Regions from separate parts of the Variovorax frigidus genome, predicted to be linked through region 1. Evidence: riboswitches for the same ligand, from Rfam matches in the RefSeq annotation. Region 1 holds a riboswitch; each other region holds the start of a gene.
What was found. A riboswitch is a leader RNA that binds a small molecule or an ion and turns the genes downstream of it on or off. The one in region 1 is predicted to bind glycine.
Positions count from the first base shown of each region.

Region 2: linked by a shared signal. The riboswitch ahead of ACSFBC_RS21760 (FAD-dependent oxidoreductase) and the one ahead of gcvT (glycine cleavage system aminomethyltransferase GcvT) in region 1 are both predicted to bind glycine.
Region 3: linked by a shared signal. The riboswitch ahead of ACSFBC_RS09815 (D-amino acid dehydrogenase) and the one ahead of gcvT (glycine cleavage system aminomethyltransferase GcvT) in region 1 are both predicted to bind glycine.

Region 1 is NZ_JBPJZF010000004.1:389,049-395,814, reverse strand. Features, by position in the region: gene gcvP (aminomethyl-transferring glycine dehydrogenase) at 1-2,834, opposite strand, end outside; gene gcvH (glycine cleavage system protein GcvH) at 2,876-3,247, opposite strand; gene gcvT (glycine cleavage system aminomethyltransferase GcvT) at 3,311-4,483, opposite strand; glycine riboswitch at 4,531-4,643, opposite strand; glycine riboswitch at 4,664-4,738, opposite strand; gene ACSFBC_RS14115 (hypothetical protein) at 4,778-5,290, opposite strand; gene ACSFBC_RS14110 (MFS transporter) at 5,377-6,567, opposite strand; gene ACSFBC_RS14105 (AraC family transcriptional regulator) at 6,694-6,766, shown strand, end outside.
Region 2 is NZ_JBPJZF010000007.1:224,339-231,104, reverse strand. Features, by position in the region: gene ACSFBC_RS21785 (TraB/GumN family protein) at 33-974, shown strand; gene ACSFBC_RS21780 (DUF2946 family protein) at 986-1,363, shown strand; gene ACSFBC_RS21775 (copper chaperone PCu(A)C) at 1,487-1,981, shown strand; gene ACSFBC_RS21770 (PhaM family polyhydroxyalkanoate granule multifunctional regulatory protein) at 2,044-2,706, shown strand; gene ACSFBC_RS21765 (FIST signal transduction protein) at 2,746-4,011, shown strand; gene ACSFBC_RS21760 (FAD-dependent oxidoreductase) at 4,025-5,248, opposite strand; glycine riboswitch at 5,326-5,432, opposite strand; gene ACSFBC_RS21755 (helix-turn-helix domain-containing protein) at 5,626-6,360, opposite strand; gene ACSFBC_RS21750 (hypothetical protein) at 6,461-6,766, shown strand, end outside.
Region 3 is NZ_JBPJZF010000003.1:90,669-97,434, reverse strand. Features, by position in the region: gene ACSFBC_RS09820 (MFS transporter) at 1-465, opposite strand, end outside; gene ACSFBC_RS09815 (D-amino acid dehydrogenase) at 609-1,925, opposite strand; glycine riboswitch at 1,981-2,090, opposite strand; partial or broken gene ACSFBC_RS09810 (HU family DNA-binding protein) at 2,404-2,793, opposite strand; gene ACSFBC_RS09805 (L-serine ammonia-lyase) at 3,091-4,479, opposite strand; gene ACSFBC_RS09800 (LysR family transcriptional regulator) at 4,603-5,505, shown strand; gene ACSFBC_RS09795 (Crp/Fnr family transcriptional regulator) at 5,522-6,202, opposite strand; gene ACSFBC_RS09790 (DUF6351 family protein) at 6,293-6,766, opposite strand, start outside.

The DNA of each region.
Region 1 (6,766 bases):
TTGTCGACCCGGCCGATCGGCGACCAGTACTTGGCTTGGCGCAGCGCGGCCAGCGGGTAGGCGCCGAGTTCGCGCGCGTAGGGCCGTGCCCACTCGGTCGCCATCAGGCTGGCCGCCGTGTGCGGCGCGTGCTTGAGCGGGTTGTCGTCCTGCGGCCAGACGCCTTCCTCGATGCGCCGGATCTCGCCGCGGATCGCGATCATCGCGTCGACGAAGCGGTCGAGTTCGGCCAGCGGCTCGCTCTCGGTCGGTTCGACCATCAGCGTGCCGGGCACCGGGAAGCTCAGCGTGGGCGCGTGGAAGCCGTAGTCGATCAGGCGCTTGGCCACGTCCTCGGCGGTCACGCCGCTGGTTTCCTTGAGCGGGCGCAGGTCGAGGATGCACTCGTGCGCGACGTGCCCGTTGGGGCTGGCGTAGAGCGTGGGGTAGTGGTCCTTCAGGCGCGCGCTGATGTAGTTGGCCGAGAGGATCGCGGTTTCGGTGGCAGCCTGCAGGCCGTCGGCGCCCATCATGCGGCAGTACATCCAGCTGATCGGCAGCACGGCGGCGTTGCCCAGCGGTGCGGCGGACACGGCGCCCGGGCCTTCGGAACCGATGCCCGCGGTCGCATGGCCGGGCAGGAAGGGCACGAGGTCGTCGACCACGCACACCGGACCCACGCCCGGCCCACCGCCGCCGTGCGGGATGCAGAAGGTCTTGTGCAGGTTCAGGTGGCTCACGTCGCCGCCGAACTCGCCCGGTGCGGCCACGCCCACCAGTGCATTCATGTTGGCGCCGTCGACGTACACCCGGCCGCCGTGCGAATGCACCAGCGCGCAGAGTTCCTTCACGCGAGTCTCGAACACGCCGTGCGTGCTGGGGTAGGTGATCATCACCGCGGCCAGATGCTCACTGTGTTTTTCGCAGGCGCGCTTCAGGTCGTCGAGGTCGACGTTGCCCTGTGCGTCGCAGGCGGTCACCACCACCTGCATGCCCACCATCTGCGCGCTGGCCGGGTTGGTGCCGTGGGCCGACGAGGGGATCAGGCAGATGTTGCGGCCGCCCTGGCCCTTGGAGGCATGGAAGGCCTTGATCGCGAGCAGGCCCGCGTACTCGCCCTGCGAGCCCGCGTTGGGCTGCAGGCTGATGCCCGCATAGCCCGTGGCTTCGCAGAGCCAGGCGCGCAGTTGTTCGTCGAGCTCGGCATAGCCCTGCAGCTGGTCGGCGGGCGCGAAGGGATGGATGTTCGCGAACTCGGGCCAGGTGATCGGGATCATCTCGCTGGTCGCGTTGAGCTTCATCGTGCAACTGCCCAGCGGGATCATGCTGCGGTCGAGCGCGAGGTCCTTGTCCGAGAGGCTGCGGATGTAGCGCAGCATCGCGGTCTCGCTCTTGTGGGTGTTGAACACCGGGTGCGTGAGGAAGGCGCTGGTTCGGCGCAGGTCTTGCGGAATGCGCACCTCGGCGGTCTCGGCCAGCGTGTCGAAGCGCGGCATCGGCGTGCCGGGACGCACGAACAGCGCCCAGAGCGTCTCGACGTCGGCGCGCGTGTGGGTCTCGTCGAGCGAGATGCCCAGGTGCTGCTGCAGCCGGTGGCGCAGGTTCACGCCCGCGCTGCGGGCGCGTTCGAGGATCGCCGAGGTGCCGTCGCCGCTCTTCACCGTGAGCGAATCGAAGGCCGTGGCGTGGGCCAGCTCGAAGCCCATCTGCTCCAGGCCCGCGGCCAGCACACCCGTGAGCGCGGCCACGCGCTGCGCGATGCGCAAGAGGCCCGCGGGGCCGTGGTAGACCGCATACATGCTGGCCACCACGGCCGGCAGCACCTGCGCCGTGCAGATGTTCGAGGTGGCCTTCTCGCGCCGGATGTGCTGCTCGCGCGTCTGCAGCGCGAGGCGGTAGGCGGGGGCGCCATGCACGTCGACGCTCACGCCGACCAGCCGGCCCGGCAGCGAGCGCTTGAACGCGTCGCGGCAGGCCAGGTAGGCCGCGTGCGGCCCGCCGTTGCACATCGGCATGCCGAAGCGCTGGGTGGTGCCGCAGACGATGTCGGCATCCCACTCGCCGGGCGGCGTGAGCAGCGTGAGCGCCAGCAGGTCGGCCGCGACGCACAGGGCCGCGCCGCAGGCGTGCGCATGGCCGGCCAGCGGGCGCAGGTCGTGGACCTGGCCGGTGGTGGCCGGGTACTGCGCGAGCACACCGAAGAATTCGCAGCTCGCCATCAGGTGCGGCAGGGTTTCGGAGGCGGTGCTGACCTTGATCTCGATGCCCAGCGGCGCCGCGCGCGTGCGCAGCACCTCGATGGTCTGCGGATGGCAGTCGCCCGCCACCAGGAAGATGTTGCTTTTGCTCTTGACGCTGCGTTTGGCGAGCGTCATGGCCTCGGCCGCCGCGGTGGCCTCGTCGAGCATCGAGGCGTTGGCGATCGCCATGCCGGTCAGGTCGCAGACCATGGTCTGGAAGTTGACCAGCGCCTCCATGCGGCCCTGCGAGATCTCGGCCTGGTAGGGCGTGTAGGCGGTGTACCAGGCCGGGTTCTCGAGGACGTTGCGCAGGATCACGCCGGGCGTGTGCGTGCCGTAGTAGCCCTGGCCGATGAAGTTGCGCGCCACCTTGTTCTTCGCCGCCATCTTCTTCAGTTCGGCCAGCGCATCGGCCTCGCTCACCGCGGGCGGCAGCTGCATCGGCTTCGAGCGGCGGATGGCCGCGGGCACGATGCCGTCGATCAGCGCCTGGCGCGTGGCCGAGCCGATGACCGGCAGCATGCGCGCCTCGTCCGCCGCTTCGATGCCGATGTGGCGGGCGATGAACTCGTCGGCGGTGTCAAGTTCGTGCAGGGTGGGGAAGGTGGTCGACATGGCGGTGAAGAAAAGACGGGGACGAAGAAGCAGAAGCGGGATCAGCTTTCGGAAGCGAACTTGTCGTAGTCGGCCGCTTCGAGCAGCGCATCGAGCTGCGCGGGCTCGCTCAGCTTGACCTTGAAGAACCAGCCGCTGGCCAGCGGGTCGCTGTTGGCCAGCGAGGGGTCGGCACGCAGCGCCTCGTTGACTTCGACGATCTCGCCCGACACGGGCATGAACACGTCGGCCGCGGCCTTGACCGACTCGACGACGCCGGCGACTTCGCCCTGCGCGAAGGTCTTGCCGACTTCGGGCAGGTCGACGAAGACCACGTCGCCCAGCGCGTCCTGCGCGTGCACGGTGATGCCGACGGTGGCGGCATCGCCTTCGGCCGCGACCCATTCGTGGTCCTTGGTGTACTTGATGCTCATGGTGAAGAAACTCCTCGTGGAAAAAATGTTCAGGGGTGCAGAGCCTAGCCGGCGCCGCGGGGTTCAGCCGCGGTAGTAATGCGTCGGAACGAAGGGCAGGGTCGAGACCTCCATCGGCACCGGCTTGCCGCGCACGAGGGCCTGCACGCGCGTGCCGGGTTCGGCGAAGGCGGTGGCGACATAGCCCATGGCGATGCAGCGGTCGGCCGTGGGGCCGAGCAGGCCGCTGGTGACGGTGCCGATGGCGTGGCCTTCGAAGGACTGCAGCAGCGTGCCGTCGCGCACCGGGATGCGTTCGAGCGCGACCAGGCCCACGCGCTTGCGCTTCAGGGTGTCGTGGTCGGTGTGGCCTGCGGCGCCGGTCGTCGCGGCGGCCAGCTGGGCCAGGACCTTGTCGGCGCCCGGGAAGCCGCCCGCGCGCGCACCGCCTGTGCGGCGCACCTTCTGGATCGCCCAGTTGAGCGAGGCCTCGACCGGCGTGGTCGTGGTGTCGATGTCGTTGCCGTAGAGGCACAGGCCGGCCTCGAGTCGCAGCGAGTTGCGCGCGCCCAGGCCGATGGGCTGGACCTCGGGCTGGGCCAGCAGCAGGCGGGCCAGCGCATCGGCGTCTTTCGCGGCCACCGAGATCTCGAAGCCGTCCTCGCCGGTGTAGCCGCTGCGCGTGACGAAGGCCGGAATGCCGCCGATCTGCACCGCGCCGCCGGTCATGAACACGAAGCGCTCGATGCCCGGCGACAGCCGTGCCAGCGTGGCCGCGGCCTGCGGGCCCTGCAACGCGAGCAGCGCGTGGTCGGGCAGAGGCTGCACTTCGCAGCGCGCGCCGATCTGCTGCCGGATGTGGGCGATGTCGGCCACCTTGCAGGCGCCGTTGACGATCACGAACAGCGAATCGTGGCCTTCGTTGAAGAACATCAGGTCGTCGAGGATGCCGCCCTCGTCGTTCAGCAGCAGGCCGTAGCGCTGCTTGCCGGGTGCCAGGTCGACGACGTCGACGGGCATCAGGGTCTCGAAGGCGGCCGCGGCGTCGGGGCCGACCAGGCGCAACTGGCCCATGTGCGAGATGTCGAACAGGCCGGCGGCGGTGCGCGTGTGTTTGTGTTCGGCCATCAGGCCGGTGGGGTACTGCACCGGCATCGAATAGCCGGCGAAGGGCACCATGCGGGCGCCGAGTTCGACGTGCAGGTCGTGCAGCGGGGTCTGGAGAAGTTCGGTAGCGGGGGCGGAAGAAGTCACCAGGCGGCACTCCAAAGGGGCAGTCGAAATCCATGGCTGCAATGCCACGGGCCACCCCTGCTGTCCGCTTTACCTGAGAGATTCGCCCCACGATCGGGGGTTGCTCCTTCGGTGGGCCGCTGCGTCGTTTCCGGTACGGCGGCCTCTCTCCAGCAAGGAAACGCCGGTGGTCACCGGCGCCTCGTCAGTCCTTTTGCCTGAGCGTTCGGGAATCCCCTGCGCCTTCGGCGGCCCCGTCGCGCGGGGCTCTCTCCTGACCCCGCAAGTGTAGTGGATCGCCGGGAGCAGGGCGGCGCGTCAGTGAACGATTTCAACGAGCGGCAGCAGCCGGTCGATGCGCTCGCGCAGCGCGTCGGCACGTTCCGGGCCGGCGCTTTTCTCGACCTCGGCGAGCATCAGCGCGGCGATCTCCAGCATCGGCTCGCGCTCGCGGGCTTCGCGCAGCGCATTGCGGATCTGCTGCGCGAGCCCCGGGTCGCGGCGCACGAACATGCGTTCGCAGATGTCGAACAGGAACATGCGCGTGGTGGCCAGCGAGCGCTTGCCGTCGAAGGTGTCGGCGGCCGTGCCGAGCGGCAGCGGCACGGCGGTCGGCGCCGCCGAGACGGTGCCCGCTGCCTCCAGATAGCCCCGCTGCATCAGCGTCTGGATCGCCTGCGCGGCTTCGTCCCGGTTGGCGAACAGCGGGCTGAAGTCGCTCAGCGAGCGCCGGCCGTCGGCCATGAGCAGCAGCGCACGCTCGCGCTGGCTCAGCGTGCGACGCCCGCCATGCAGTTCGTCGCGCGCCTTGTCGGTCTTGGAGGGAAACATGGCAACCACAGCCTTCGGGGATCGAGGGCCGGAGCATGGCGCAGCGCGATGACATCCTCATGATTTTTCGGTGACAGCCAAAGGGTTCAGGCCGCGGCCGCTTCCACCGCCGGGACCATCGGCTGCATCGACCGGTTGCGCATCCGCAAGGCCAGCACCGTTGCGACGCACAGCACGCCCAGCACCACCGTCAGCGTGACGCCGAGTCCGCGTGCGTCCGACAGCATGCCGAACAGCGGCGACACCAGTCCGCCGACCGACAGCGCCAGCCCCAGCGTGATGCCGCTGGCCGTGGCGGGATTGCGCGGCAGGTAGTCCTGCGCCAGCGTGACCTGCGCCGCGAAGGGCAGGAACATGCACAGGCCGAGCAGCGCCGTGCAGGCCATGGCCCAGCCCGCGCTGGGCGCGAGCACCAGGCCGGCCAGCGCAGGCAGGGCGAGCAGGTAGCCGGTGCGGATCGTGCCCATGCGGCCGATGCGGTCGCCCAGCCAGCCACCGAGCAGCGTGCCGACGGCGCCTGCGGCGGTGAAAGCCGTCAAGGCGGCTGCGCCCTGGAAGCTCGTGCCGTGCAGGTCGCGCGTGATGCGCAGCGACAGCATCGACAGCACCGTGACGTAGGGAATCGACCAGCCGACGATGGTGGCCACCAGCAGGCCGAAGGCGCGCCAGTCGTTGTGCGGCTTGAGCACTTCGCTGCGGGTCTGGCGCGCGGCGGCTGCGGTGGCCGCCGAGGCGGCGCCGCGGCCGGCGTTGGCGACCAGCCACACCACCCCCATCGCCAGCGCCGGCAAGCCCAGCAGGTAGCTGCGCGACAGGCCGCCGCCGCCGACCACCGTGGCGGCCAGCACCGGCGCGAACGAGGCGCCGATGGTGCCGCCCACCGAGAACACGCTCATCGCCTTCTGCGACGCGCCGCCGGCCGCGCGTGCGGCCACGGTGGCGGGCGGGTGGTAGGCCGCGATGCCCAGGCCGCACAGCGCGATCGCGATCCAGGTCAGCAGGTAGTCGTGGCTGATGCCCGCCAGCACCACGCCCAGCGCCGCCACCAGGAAGCCCGTGGGCACCAGCCAGCTGCGGGGATGGCGGTCGGCGTACAGGCCGAACAGCGGCTGCACCACGCTCGACAGGCCGGTGGCGGCCAGCATCAGGCCGGCGGCCGCGGTGTAGCTGTAGCCCCGTTCCAGCACCATGAAGGGCAGCAGGGCGGGCACGAGGCCCTGGTAGAGGTCATTGACGGCATGGGTGCCGGTGAGCAGCCCGAGTCGGCGCTTGTTCATTCGATCGCTTCTTTCATGTGTGCCTGGAGGAAAAAGGCATCGTAGGAAGCGATGGAAGGATCATCTCGCTATGAATCGGCAAGAATCGTCGCGAAATGGACAAAGAATGACAAACCGATCCCGCCGCTGAATTTGCGGCCCGAAGAGGGCGAGTCGACCCCGCGCGCCGTCGCGGTGCTGGCGACCGACCCCGAGGGCG
Region 2 (6,766 bases), on a different contig from region 1:
GGTGCCCAGGCGCCAGGCGCTTCTTCCGACAGATGGCTGCCGCTCTGCTGGTCTTCGGCATCGCCGGCGCGGCGCTGGCGGCAGATGCGCCGGCCGTCTGCGTGCCCGCGGCCACGGCCTCATGGGACGAGGTGCAGAACGCCTCGAAGCAGGCGCAGGACCGGGGCTTCCTGTGGCGCCTCGAGAAGGGCGGCCACACCTCGTGGCTGTACGGCACCCTGCATGTGGGCAAGCCGGCCTGGGTGCATCCCGGCAAGAAGGTGGGCACGGCGCTGCGGCAGAGCGAGGTCATCGCGCTGGAACTCGACCTGTCGGACCCGGCCACGCTGGCGGTGTTCGCCGCGCCGCTCGATGCCGCCGCCGTGGCCCGCATCCTCACGCCCGATCGCCAGCGCCGGCTCGACCGCCAGATCGCGATCGCCTGTCTGCCGGCCGATGCGCTGGCGCGCCTGCGGCCGATCCTGCAAGCCAGCACGCTGGCCGGACTCGCGGTGCGCCACCAGGGGCTGTTCGCGGAATGGGGCAGCGAGCATTTCCTCGGCCTGCACGCCCGCAGCCAGGCCAAGCCGATCGTCGCGCTCGAGGATGCGCGCACGCAATTGCGAGCGCTGGCGGGGGACAGCGAGGCCGACGAGATCGCGCAGGTCGACGAGATGCTCGACGAACTCGAGTCCGGGCAGGCGAGCGCGCTCGGCGCCGAACTCGCCGAGGTCTGGGCTTCCAGCGACTGGCAAAAGCTGTCCGACTACCGCCGCTGGTGCGACTGCGTGAAGACGCCGGCTGACGAGCGCGCGCTGAAGCGGCTGCTGGACGACCGCAACCCCGGCCTGGCGGACGGCATCGCTCGCCTGCATGACCAGGGACGCCGCCTATTCGCCGCGGTTGGCGCGCTGCACATGGTCGGGCCGAAGGGCCTGCCGGCCGTGCTGGCGGCCCGGGGCTTCCGCGTGACGCGGCAGGTGCCGGCGCCATAATCGCCGCTTCCATGCCTGCCGTCCTGCGCCACGTCCTTCGCCTCTGCCGTCTCGGCGTGCTCGGCCGTTTCGTGCTGTGGGGTTTCGTGCTGTCGCTCGGTGTGGCCGCGGCATCGCCGCTGGTGCAATCGCAGGCGCTGGAACTCGTGTGCTCCGGCGTCGGCACCGTGAAGATGGTGGTTCACACGATCGACGGCCTGCAGGAGGTCGGCGCGAGCCACATCGACTGCCCGCTGTGCCTGCCGGGCGGGGCGCCGCCGCAGGCCGCGTCGCAGCGGCCGGGGCCGGTGCTGCTGCCCATTGGACGCCTGGTGCGATCGGTCGAGGCCACGCGCGTGGCGCTCGCCGCCGCGCCGCTGCCGGCCCGCGGGCCGCCGCTTCGCGCCTGATCCGTTTTTCCGTCTTTTCCGCGCCGGTGCCTGCCGCTCGCGCGAGACACCGCAGGCCCTGCACCGCAGACCGCCGCCGCCCGTTCGACCCCCGACGTTTTCCTGTCTCCAAGGAGTTTCCGCATGACTTTCATCACCCCCTTTCGCAGCGCCGCAGCCTGCATCGCCATCGCAGCCAGTGTTTCGGCCTGGGCCCAGACGGCCGCGCCGGTCGACGTGCAGGACGCCTGGGTCCGTGCCGCCGTGCCTGGACAAAGCGGCACCGGCGCCTTCATGAAGCTCACGGCCCACGAAGGCCTCAAGCTGGTCGGCGCGACCACGCCGGCCGCCGGTGTGGCCGAAGTCCATGAAATGAAGATGGAGGGCGACACCATGCGCATGCGCGGCGTGTCCGGCGTCGAGCTGCCTGCGCACCGCACGGTCGAACTCAAGCCGGGCGGCTATCACCTGATGCTGATGGACCTGAAGCAGCCCATCGTCAAGGACGCGACCTTGCCGATCACGCTGCAGTTCGAGGACGCCAAGGGCGCCAAGAGCACGCTGGCGCTGAACGTGCCGGTGCGCAGCGTCGCTCCGGGTGCCGCCGCCGGTGCTGCGGCACCGGCCCACCGCCACTGAGGGGGACCGCCGCGCGCCAGCGGCCTGGGGTAAGCTGGCGCCCACCACTGCCGGAGACAGCCATGAGCGACGCGAATTCCCCTTTTGCCTTCAGTCAGTTCGTTCCCGGCTTCGACTTTCTCAAGGGGCTGGCCGGCAACGCAGCCTCCGGTGGCGGCACCGCCACCGGCATGCCCAGCCTGTCGAACTGGGTGGCGCCGACGCTCAGCGTCGAGGAACTCGAAAAGCGCATCCAGGAGCTCAAGACGGTGCAGTACTGGCTCGAGCAGAACGGCCACGCGTTGAAAGCGACGATCCAGGCGCTCGAGGTGCAGAAGATGACCTTGTCGACGCTGCGTGGCATGAACGTGCAGATGGAAGACCTGGCCAAGGTGTTCACCCGGCCGGCGGCGACGGCGACCGAGTCGGCCGTCGCTTCACCTTCCCCTGCGCCTGCGCCTGAACCGGCGCCCGCCCCCGCCGCCGAGGCCACCGACGAGAAAGCATCCGCGGCGCCAGGCGTGGTCGATCCGCTGCAGTGGTGGAACGCGCTGACGCAGCAATTCCAGCAGATCGCCAGCACCGCGATGCAGGAGGCGGCCCACGCCAAGATGCCGGGCGCGACACCGACACAGCCGCACGCAGCGAAGCCGGCGACCAGGAAGGCGCCCGCCCGCAAGACCGCCCCGCGCAAGGCCGCGGCCAAACCTCCCGCCGCAGCCGCGCCCCGGCGCGCGCGCGGCTGAATCCCTTCTTTTCTCTCTCCAGGACCCCGGACCGCGCGCATGAAGCTTTTTCCCACCGGCCACGCCACCCATCCGCAATGGCGGATGGCGGCAGGCCTCGCGCTCGCGCAGTTGCGCGCGCAGATGGCGCTGCCCGACTACGCCGCCGCCCCCACGCTGGGCCTGCTCTACATCACCGACCACTATGCGGCCGAGGCGCAGGACATCCTCGACCACCTCGGGGCCGAATTGCCCGAAATCACCGACTGGTCGGGCACCGTGGGCTTCGGCGTCGCGGCCAACAATGCCGAGTACTTCGACGAACCGGCGCTGAGCGTGATGCTGTGCGCGCTGCCCAGCGACCAGTACCGCGTGTTCTCCGGCGTGGCGCCGCTGGGCAGTTCGGAGATGAGCGGCTTCGAGGCGCACACGGCGCTGGTGCATGCCGACCCGGGCACGCCGGAACTGGCCGAGCTGGTCGGCGAGATGGCCGGGCGCACCGACACCGGCTACCTCTTCGGCGGCCTGTCGTCGGGGCGCCGCGGGGCGCTGCAGTTCGCACTGGGCGGCAACGGCAACATCCGCGGCCACGGCGCGGCCCGCGGCGTGTTCTCGGGCGGCATGTCCGGCGTGGTGTTCAGCGAAGGCGTGCGGCTGGTGTCGCGCGTCACGCAGGGCTGCGAGCCGGTGTCGCGCGAGCGCGAGATCACCGAGGTCGACGGCAACCTGCTGCTTCAGCTCGACGGCGAGCCCGCGCTCGACGTGCTGCTGAACGACCTGCAGATCTCGCTCGAGGCGCCGCAGGAGGCGATCGAGGTGGTGCGCGCCACGCTGGTCGGGCTGGTCGACGCCGGCAGTGACGGCATCCGCCGCACCGGCGACCTCGGCGCCGACGTGCTGGTGCGCCACATCATCGGCCTCGACCCGACGCGCCGCGGCATCGCGATCGCCGACACGGCCGAGGCCGGCATGCGCATGAGCTTCTGCCGGCGCAGCCCTCAGGCCGCGCGTGCCGACCTGATGCGCATCTGCGCCGAGATCCGCGAAGAGCTCGAGCCCGAGGAGCAGACGCTGGCCACGGCCCGCGCGGTCGCGGCCGGCGAGGCCGAGGCCGCGCCGCATCCGGCGCGCCGCATCGCGGGCGCGGTGTATGTGAGCTGTTCGGGGCGCGGCGGCGCGCATTTCGGTGCGCCAGGCGCGGAGATGCAGATCGTGCGGCATGCGCTGGGCGATGTGCCGCTGACCGGCTTCTTCGCCGCCGGCGAGATCGCCCGGCACCACGTGTACGGCTACACCGGCGTGTTGACGGTGTTCGTCGCCGACTGAGCCCGCCCGGGGCTCAGCCCTTGGCGAAGGCGAATTCGACCTCGGGCAAAAGCCCGCTCACGATGCGTGCGATCGACTTGCCCGCGCCGCAGGTGTTGACCCAGCCCTGCGCGCCAGGGGCCGTGTTGAGAAACAGGTTGCGCAGCGGCGTGCGGCCGATCAGCGGCATGCCGCTGGCGCTGCGCGCGTGCAGCGTGCTGGAGAACTCGGCGCGCGAAGGGTCGACCACGCCCGGCAGCAGGGTCTCGACCCGCGCCAGCATGCGCGCGAAGTGCGCCGAGTCGGGGAGATCCTGCGCGTCGGTGGCGAGGCGAACCATGCAGCACACGCGCAGCCGTTCGCCCTCCGGGGTCTCGATGCGCCGGATGCGCAGGCGGCCTTGCCGGTCGTTGAGCATTACCTGCGGCGCCCGTGCCATGTCCTGGATCGGCACCACCATGACGTACTCGCGCATCCGCCGCAGCGGCATGGCGATGCCCAGCGCCCGCGCGTGGGGGACGCTGCCCGTGCCCAGCGCCAGCACGTACGCATCGGCGCGCAGCCTGCTGTGCTCGCCGTCGGCATTGGCCAGTTCCACCTGATCGATGCGGCCCTCGTGCGCATGCAGCTTGATCACCGAGTGGTTCATCAGGAAGCGCACGCCGGCGGCGCGGCACATGAAGGCGAGGCTGGCCGCGAACGCCGCCGGGTCGCGCGAGATGTCTTCGTGGGTGTACGCAGCGCCGGCGAGCTGGCCGTGCAGATGATCGAGCGAGGGTTCGATGCCGATGGCCTGATCGGGCGACAGCAGCTGCAGCGAGCAGCCCAGCGCCTGCAGCCGGCCCACGTTGTGCGTGAGAGCCTCGAAGGCCTTGGCATCGGTGTAGACGCGCATCCATCCGGCGCTGCGCAGGTCCTGCGACACGCCGGCTTCCTTGCGCAGCTCGTGCACCGTCTGCCGGCTGTAGGTGGCGAGGCGCACCATGTGCTCCAGGCGCGCGGCCGGCCGGTGGCGCACACCGGTCAGGTAGCCGGACACGCGGCGCAGACGGCGGCGCAGGCCGTCGATTGCCGTGCCGCACAGGCTGCGCGCGGGCGGCGGCGCCGGCGGCGCGCGCAGGGGGGCGCTGGCCATGCCGCGGGCCTTGGCGGCAGGTGCCGCATGACGGTCGATCACCGTGACCTCATGGCCGAGCTGCTGGAGGTAATAAGCCGAGGCGACGCCGAGAAGACCGCCGCCTAGAACGATCACGCGCATGGTCCGATTCCTTGTGGGAAGGCACAAACGGCGGACCGCCGCACTTCGCAGTGCGGGCCAGGTCCGGGGTTCAGGTTGCCGCTCCCTCTGTCCTGGGTACCTGAGAGATTCGCCCGCTGCGCCTTGCAACGGGTTTGCTCCTTCGGTGCATCGCGCGGGGCGATGGCTCTTCAGACGGCGAATCGAAATGAGGCAGTCGTCGAACCGGCTGGGCGGTTCACCTCGGCGTTCATGGGAGTTTGCGCGTGCGGTGGGGCCGGAGACCCTCTTTTCTGCAGAAATAGGAGTTTACCCGTCTTGACAAAATAAATAAATCTGCATTCGATATAGGTCGAATATGAATCGAAACATGCGGCATCGGCGCCACATGCCGATTTTCAATTGCGGCGCAGGCGGGTGAAGGCCTCGAATTCCCAGTTGCGCATGCCCAGCAGCAAGGTGTAGCCCTCCCGGTCGTCGGGCGAAAGCTTCTGATCGGTCTGGTGCTGCTGGGCGAAATCCTGCGCCACGCGTTGCAGCCGTTCGAGGAAGGACGGCGCCAGCGCCCGGCTGATCGAGCCATGCACCAGCAGCAGTCCCTCTGCCGGCCCGTCGAAGCCGCCGCTGTAGTAGTCGAGCACGACGTTGTCCCGGAAGAAGTTCATCACCGGCCCGTGCGGGCGCCAGCGGAAGGTCTTGGCCAGCTTGAGCCGGTAACGGTTGAGCGGCCGCAGCTCGATGATGCCGATGCGGTCGAGCTGGGCGAAGCAGGTGATGCATTCGGCCTCGCTCAGGCGGTAGGCGCCGACGATCTGCTCCAGCGTCCACTGGCTCAGCACGCTGATGGCGACCAGGATCAGCTTCTTGTCCCGCACCACCGCCTTTTCCTGTTCGAGCGTGAGTTCGCGCAGCAGCGGCTGGGCGTCGGCCACACGCCGCGCGAGCTCGGCAAAATCCATCTTGAGGGCGCGGCAGATCGCATCGACCCGGCTCAGCGGCATGTCGGACTTGGCCAGCATGCGCTTCACGCTGGACTCCGCCATGCCCAGCGACCGGGCCAGATCGGCATAGGTCATGCGGGCGTTCTTCAGTTCGTTCTTCAGGGCCTGAACCAGATCGACAGTGGTGCTCATGGGTGAGAGGGTATTACAGGACGATACCGAATGGGCTCGATCGATGAACCGTATCGATTTTCGATGCCAGGAAAACACCGCAGACGCCTAGATTCGAGCCATGAACCGATCTTTTCGCCGCTTCTTCCCCGCGCTCGACGGCCGCGAACGTGCGCTGCTGGCCGTGCTGCTGCTGGGCGTGCTCGTGGCCGCTCTCGGGCCGGCGCTGCCGGACCCGATGGCGGGCGCCGGCTTTGCCGACGGCCGCCACTGGCTGGGCCTGCCCCATGCGATGGACGTGCTGAGCAACCTGCCGTTCGCGCTGCTGGGTCTCTGGGGCCTGGTCCGGCTGCACCGCCTCCAGGCCTCGCCGGCTGGCGAGGCCGGCCCGCGGCGTTGTGCGCAACTCTTCTTCGCGGGCCTGGTC
Region 3 (6,766 bases), on a different contig from region 1:
GGTCGCCTTGCCGCGGCGCGCCGCCGGGTACCAGTAGGTGAGGTACAGGATGATGCCGGGGAAGAAGCCCGCCTCGGCCGCGCCCAGGAAGAAGCGGACCAGGTAGAAGGACATGGGCGTCGTCACGAACATCGTGCCGGCCGACAGCAGGCCCCAGGTCACCATGATCCGCGCGATCCAGCGCTTGGCGCCGACCTTGTGCAGGATCACGTTGCTCGGCACCTCGAACAGGAAGTAGCCGATGAAGAAGATGCCCGCGCCCAGGCCGTAGACGGCTTCGCTGAACTGCAGCGCGTCCTGCATCTGCAACTTGGCGAAGCCCACGTTGACACGGTCGAGGTAGGCGACGATGTAGCAGACGAAGAGCAGCGGGATCAGCCGCCAGCTGACTTTTCGGTAGACCGCGTCCGCGGCGAGGGAGGCGCCGGCGCCCGACGAAGGGCGCGGCATGGCAGAGGTGTTCATGGAGAAGGTCCCGGGTGACAGCCGGGCATGTTCTCACGCCCGGCGATGCGCGAATCGTCGCGCGCGCACCGCCGCCCGCCGCAGCGGGTTAACGCGGAAAATTCATACCGATGGGCGAAGCGCGCATCTCGCGCCGAGATGGCTCAGGCCGCGCGGCCGCGCCGATCCGGCGCCAGCACGGTCGAGACGACGGCCCGCGCGGGGGTCGGCCCGCAGAAGGCGAAGTCGACCTCGGGCCGCCGGCCCGACATCAGTTCGGCCAGCGCGCGGCCCGAACCGCAGCCGTGCGTCCAGCCCAGCGTGCCGTGGCCGGTGTTGAGGAACAGGCCCTGCACCTTGCTGCGGCCGATGTAGGGCACGTTGCCTGGCGTCGCCGGACGCAGGCCGGCCCAGTAGCTCGCGAGCTCGGGCCGGCTCACGCCCGGGAAGATGTCGAGCGTGCGGCGCACGATGGCTTCGCAACGCACCGGGTTCAGCGACAGGTCGTAGCCGTTGAGCTCGGCCGTGCCCGCGATGCGCAGCCGATCGCCGAAGCGCGAGAAGACCAGCTTGTGCTCGTCGTCGGTCAGGCTCACGCTGGGCGCCTTGTCGGCATCGAGGATGGGCAGCGTCGCCGAGTAACCCTTGGCCGGATAGATGTCGAGCGACACACCCGCGCCGCGCGCGAGCGGGGCGCTGAAGCTGCCCAGCGCGAGCACGTAGGCATCGCCCTGCACCACCTCGTACATGCCGCTCTCGCTCGCGATCTCCACTCCGCGCATCGCACCGCCTTCGGTGCGCAGCCGCTGGACGCGCACGCCGTAACGGAACTGCACGCCCTGCTCGGCCGCCTTCTGCGCGAGGCCGGTGGTGAACTTGTGCACGTCGCCCGATTCGTCGGCGCTGGTGTAGGTGGCGCCGGCCAGCCGCGGGCGGATCGCGGCCATGGCGGGGTCGATGCGCACCACCTCGTCGGCATCGATCACCTGCCGCTCGCAGCCCAGCTCGCGCATGATGCGCGCCGGCTCGAGCGCCAGATCGAACTCCTTCTGGCTGGTATAGAAGTGCAGGATGCCCTTGGTCAGGTGGTCGTAGGCGATGCCGGTGTCGCGGCGCAGCTGCTGCAGGCTGTCGCGGCTGTAGGTGCCCAGGTTGAGCAGTTGCACCATGTTGCGGGTCGAGCGCTTCGCGCCGCATTCGGCGAGGAACTTGAGGCCCCAGCGCCATTGCGCGGGGTCGGCGCGCAGGCGGAACAGCAGTGGCGCATCTTCCCGGCCCAGCCACTTGAGCAGCTTGAACGGCGCCGAGGGGTTGGCCCAGGGTTCGGCATGGCTCACCGAGATCTGGCCGCCGTTGCCGAAGCTGGTCTCGCGCGCGGCACCGACATTGCGCTCGAGCACGGTCACTTCATGGCCGGCCTGCCGCAGGTACCATGCGGTGGCGACGCCGATCACGCCGGCGCCCATCACGATCACTTTCATCATCATCTCCAGTTCGAAAACGCAAAAGAAAAAGGGCCGGCGACCAGAATTGGTCGTCGGCCCCACTGTCCTTTTGCCTGAGAGATTCACCGCGTCCTGCGACGCGGTTTGCACCTTCGGCGGCGGCTCGGCATGACGCCGGCAGCACTCTCCAGTTTGATGATGAATCCAGTACGGGACCTGAGCGTTTCGGGGATGCGCCTTCGGTAGAACGACCCCTGGGGGTCGTTGCTTCTCCTGGAAGGCTTGCATTATCCCGCCATTGCACGAAGGCTGGCAACTCCGCGGCTTCACACCGCGATCGGTGGGCCCAAAGAAAACGGCCCCGAAGGGCCGTCGTCCATCATGCTGCGAACAGCAATTACTTCTTGGCGGCAGCCTTCTTGGCCGGTGCCTTGGCGGGGGCCGCTGCGGCCTTTGCCGGAGCCTTCGCAGGTGCGGCAGCCTTCGCCGAAGCCTTGGCAGGTGCCTTGGCAGGAGCGGCAGCAGCCTTCTTCGCGGGTGCGGCAGCGGGCTTGGCAGCCACGGCAGCCTTCTTGGCGGGTGCAGCAGCCGGCTTTGCAGCGACCTTGTCGGCCTTGCGCTTGGCAGCCTTGGGGTCGATGGCGGCCTTGAAGGCAGCGCCCGGAACGAACTTCGGCACCTTCTGGGCGGCGATCTTGATCTTCGTGCCGGCTTGCGGGTTGAAGCCCGAACGTGCAGCGCGTGCGACTTGCTTGAAGGTGCCGAAGCCCACGATCTGGACCGGGTCGCCCTTCTTGACCGCGGCGACGATGGCACCGGTGATGGTCTCCAGGATGCGGGCCGCTTCGGCCTTGCTGGTGTTGTGGGCGGTGGCGATTTTCTCGACGAGTTCGATACGGTTCACTGAATTTTCCTAAGATGAGTTGGCCGTTTCTCTCAACGGCCGCAAGGCCTGATACGGCTGCAATGCGGCGCGGAGTGTAGCCGGAGCCGCAACAGTGCCGCGGAAATCGCCCTCCGGGCACCCTTCTGCGCGCACCGGATTTGAGCCCTCTTCAGACACCCGATAGCCCGGCGACCCCTCTGGAAAGTACCCTCGCGCAGCCATGAACCCAAATCGCCCGGTGCTGCCTTCTCTGTCGAGACAACGCGTGCGCATCGGCCCCCGCTTCAGTCCCTTGCGCGAATGCAGACCGCAGCTTCAGCATTCCACGATGTTCACGGCCAGCCCGCCGCGCGAGGTTTCCTTGTACTTGGTCATCATGTCGGCGCCGGTCTCGCGCATGGTCTTGATCACCTGGTCGAGGCTCACGTGGTGCACGCCGTCGCCGTAGAGCGCCATGCGCGCCGCGTTGATGGCCTTGACCGAGGCCACGGCGTTGCGCTCGATGCAGGGGATCTGCACCAGCCCGCCCACCGGGTCGCAGGTCAGGCCCAGGTGGTGCTCCATGCCGATCTCGGCCGCGTTCTCCACCTGCTCGGGGCTGCCGCCCAGCACCGCGCACAACCCGGCCGCGGCCATCGAGCAGGCCACGCCGACCTCGCCCTGGCAGCCCACCTCGGCGCCGGAGATCGAAGCGTTCTCCTTGTAGAGCAGGCCGATGGCCGCGGCGGTCAACAGGAAGTCGACGACCCCGCGCTCGCTGGCGCCGGGCACGAAGCGCATGTAGTAGTGCAGGACCGCGGGCACGATGCCGGCCGCGCCGTTGGTGGGTGCCGTGACCACACGGCCGCCCGCGGCGTTCTCCTCGTTGACGGCCAGGGCGAAGACGTTGACCCAGTCGATCACCGTGAGCGGGTCCACCATGGCCGCGCGGAAGTCCCCGAGCCGCCGCGTCAACGCCGCGGCCCGGCGCCGGACGCGGAACGGCCCGGGCAGCACGCCGTCGGTGCGGCAGCCGCGCTCGACGCAGGCCTGCATCACCTGCCAGATCCGCAGCAGGCCCGCATCGGTCTCTTCGTCGGTCCGCCAATGCCGTTCGTTGCGCCGCATGACGTCGCCGATGCTGCAGCCGTGCTGCGTGGTCAGGCCCAGCAGATCGGCACCGCTGTGAAAGGGCCATTCGAGGATCTCGGTGTCCGGCGCGATCAGCTTCTGCCGCGAACCGTCGCCGGCCACGGTCTCGCTCACGACGAATCCGCCGCCCACGGAGTAGTAGGTCTTCTCCAGCAACCTGCCGCCGTCGCCATCGAAGGCCGTGAATCGCATGCCGTTGGGATGGAAAGGCAGTGCCTTGAGGCTGTAGAGCAACAGGTCGGCCTTCTCGTCCAGAGCGATGGTGTGAACGCCGGCCAAGTGCAACGACTTGCGGCCACGGATGTCGGCCAACAGGGCCGGCACCGCATCCACGTCGACGGTGTCGGGCTCGTGGCCGGCCAGGCCCAGCAGCACGGCCACGTCGGTACCGTGGCCCTTGCCCGTCGCACCCAGCGAGCCGAACATTTCAGACACGACGCGGCGCACACCGCCCAGCAGGCCCGTGTCCTCCAGCGCCTTCGTGAACAGGCGCGCGGCCCGCATCGGGCCGACCGTATGCGAGCTCGAAGGCCCGATGCCGATCTTGAAGAGGTCGAAGACGCTGACTGCCAAGAGGAGGTCCGTTCTGAAATGAAAAGCAGGAAACGGCGCGATCCTAGGGCGGCTTTCAGATCAGCACCATTGATCATTTCTTTGGATATATTCAATAAATTCTTAACTATCGACGGGCCTGCCATGGACTTCGCACGACTCAGGGCACTGCGGGAACTCTCGAACCGCCAGACCATGACGGCCGTGGCCGATGTGCTGTGCCTGACACCGTCCGCGGTCTCGCAGCAGTTGGCGCAGCTCGAGGCGGAGGTCGGCGTGGCGCTGACCGAGCGGCGCGGCCGGGGCGTGAAGCTCACGCACGCGGGCGAGGTGCTGGTGGGGCATGTCGAACGCGTGCTCACCGTGCTGGACGAGGCGAAGTCCGAGCTGGCGCAGATCCGCCAGGAGATCGCGGGCACGCTGCGCGTCGCGGCCTTCGCCACGGCCGCGGCCGCGCTGCTGCCGCCCGTGATCCAGGCGCTGCGTGCGGCCTACCCGCGGCTGCAGATCACGCTGGTCGAGATGGAGCCCGCCGAAGGACTGGCCGCGCTGGGCTCGTGGAGCACCGACATCGCGATCGTGGACGACCTCGGCGGGCGCCAGACGCGCGGCGGCCAGACGGTAAAGCACGTGCCGCTGATCGACGACGAGCTGCACGTCATCCTGGCCACCGGGCACCGGCTCGCGCGCAAGAAGACGCTGGGGCTGGCCGAGCTCAAGGACGAGGAGTGGGCGCTCGACTCCGCGAGCAGCGTGTATGGCGAGTTCGTGCTGGGCCTGTGCCGCCGCGCGGGCTACACGCCACGCGTGAGCGCCGAGTGCCTGGGCTCCGAGATCATCGCGGCCATGGTCAGCGCGGGCTGCGCCGTCTCCATCATCCCCGGCCTGCGCCTGGGCCAGATGCGCGGCACCTTCGCCGCGGTGCCGCTGCGGCCCAGGGTCCACCGGCACATCTCGGCCGCCTTCCGCCAGGGCGAGCGGACCCACCCGGCGATCCGCGTGTTCGTCGAACAGCTGCTGCGCACGGCGAAGTCGCTGAAGCCTTGAGCGCGCGCTTGAAAGTTCAGGGGTAGCGGGCCAGCGCCTGCCGGTCGGTCACGGTGATGTAGCCGTAGCCGCGCTGGATCAGCCCGGCCGATGCCAGCTCGGTCAGCGCCGTGTTCACGCGCTGGCGCGACACGCCGACCAGCAGGCCCAGCTCTTCCTGGTTGATGTGCAAGGTGGCATCGGTGTTGGGATAGAGCACGGGATGGAAGAGGCTCGAGATGCCCCGCGCCACACGGGCCGTGGGTTCGAGCAGCCGGTCGAACTTCACCATCGCGATGAATTGGCCCAACCGTTCGTTGAGGTGCGACAGCATGAAGTGGTTGAACGGGATGCTGCGCTCGAGCAGCCAGGAGAAGGTGGCGCGAGGCAGGTGCACCGTGACCGTCGGGCGCGTGGCCATGATCTCGTACTTGCGGTGTTCGGGCTTGAGCAGCGAGCCCTCCCCGATCCAGCCGCCGGCCGCCACGCCGGTGAACATCACGAGCCGGCCGTCGGCGGTGGTGTCCTGCACACGCAGGAAGCCCTCGAGCACGCCGATCCAGCTGTCGGCGATCTCGTCGCGCTGGCACACGGAAGCGTGCGTCTCGTGGTGCTTGACGTAGAGCGAATCGAAGGCCTTGGTGCATTCCGCGTGGGTCAGCGCACGCGGCCAGATGCAGCGTTCGAAGAAAGGACGGAGTTCCCGGGAAGGCGGCATGGGAAAACGTGTTCGGCGTGGGGTGGGCGGCGGGCCGCGATCGGCTGAATGTAGAGCACCGGGGCGCGCGCCCCGGTGCCCGCCTTTCTGTCAGAACGATGTCGACGTCGGCACCGCGGGCAACGGCTGCCCGCCCGGCCCGGCGCGGAAGCTCGTGGGTGCCCAGGCGGTCTGGCCCACGCCCGGCTTGCGCCAGTCGCACACGCCGTCGGTGAACACCGCGCTCAGCCGCGCCCGCTGCCCTGCCGAGAAGGTGGCGCTGCCGTAGTCGGTGGACGCGAAGTCCAGCGGCTTGAGCTGGCACTTGAAGACGTCTTCCGACAGCGGACCGCCCGCCACGATGCGCGGCGATTCATAGGGCTTGACCGCGCAGGCCGCGCTGCCGAAGCCCACGTCCACCAGTTCGGCGTCGGTCACCCCGGCCGTGGCGATGCAGAAGTCCACCGCATCGCGCGGTTTGTTGCGCAGCACCTTGGCCGGCTTCAGGTCCGCCGACTTGTCCTGCTCCATGGCGGCGAGCCAGCGGTCCATTGTGTGGAAGGCCTTGCGATTGAGGGCCGTCCC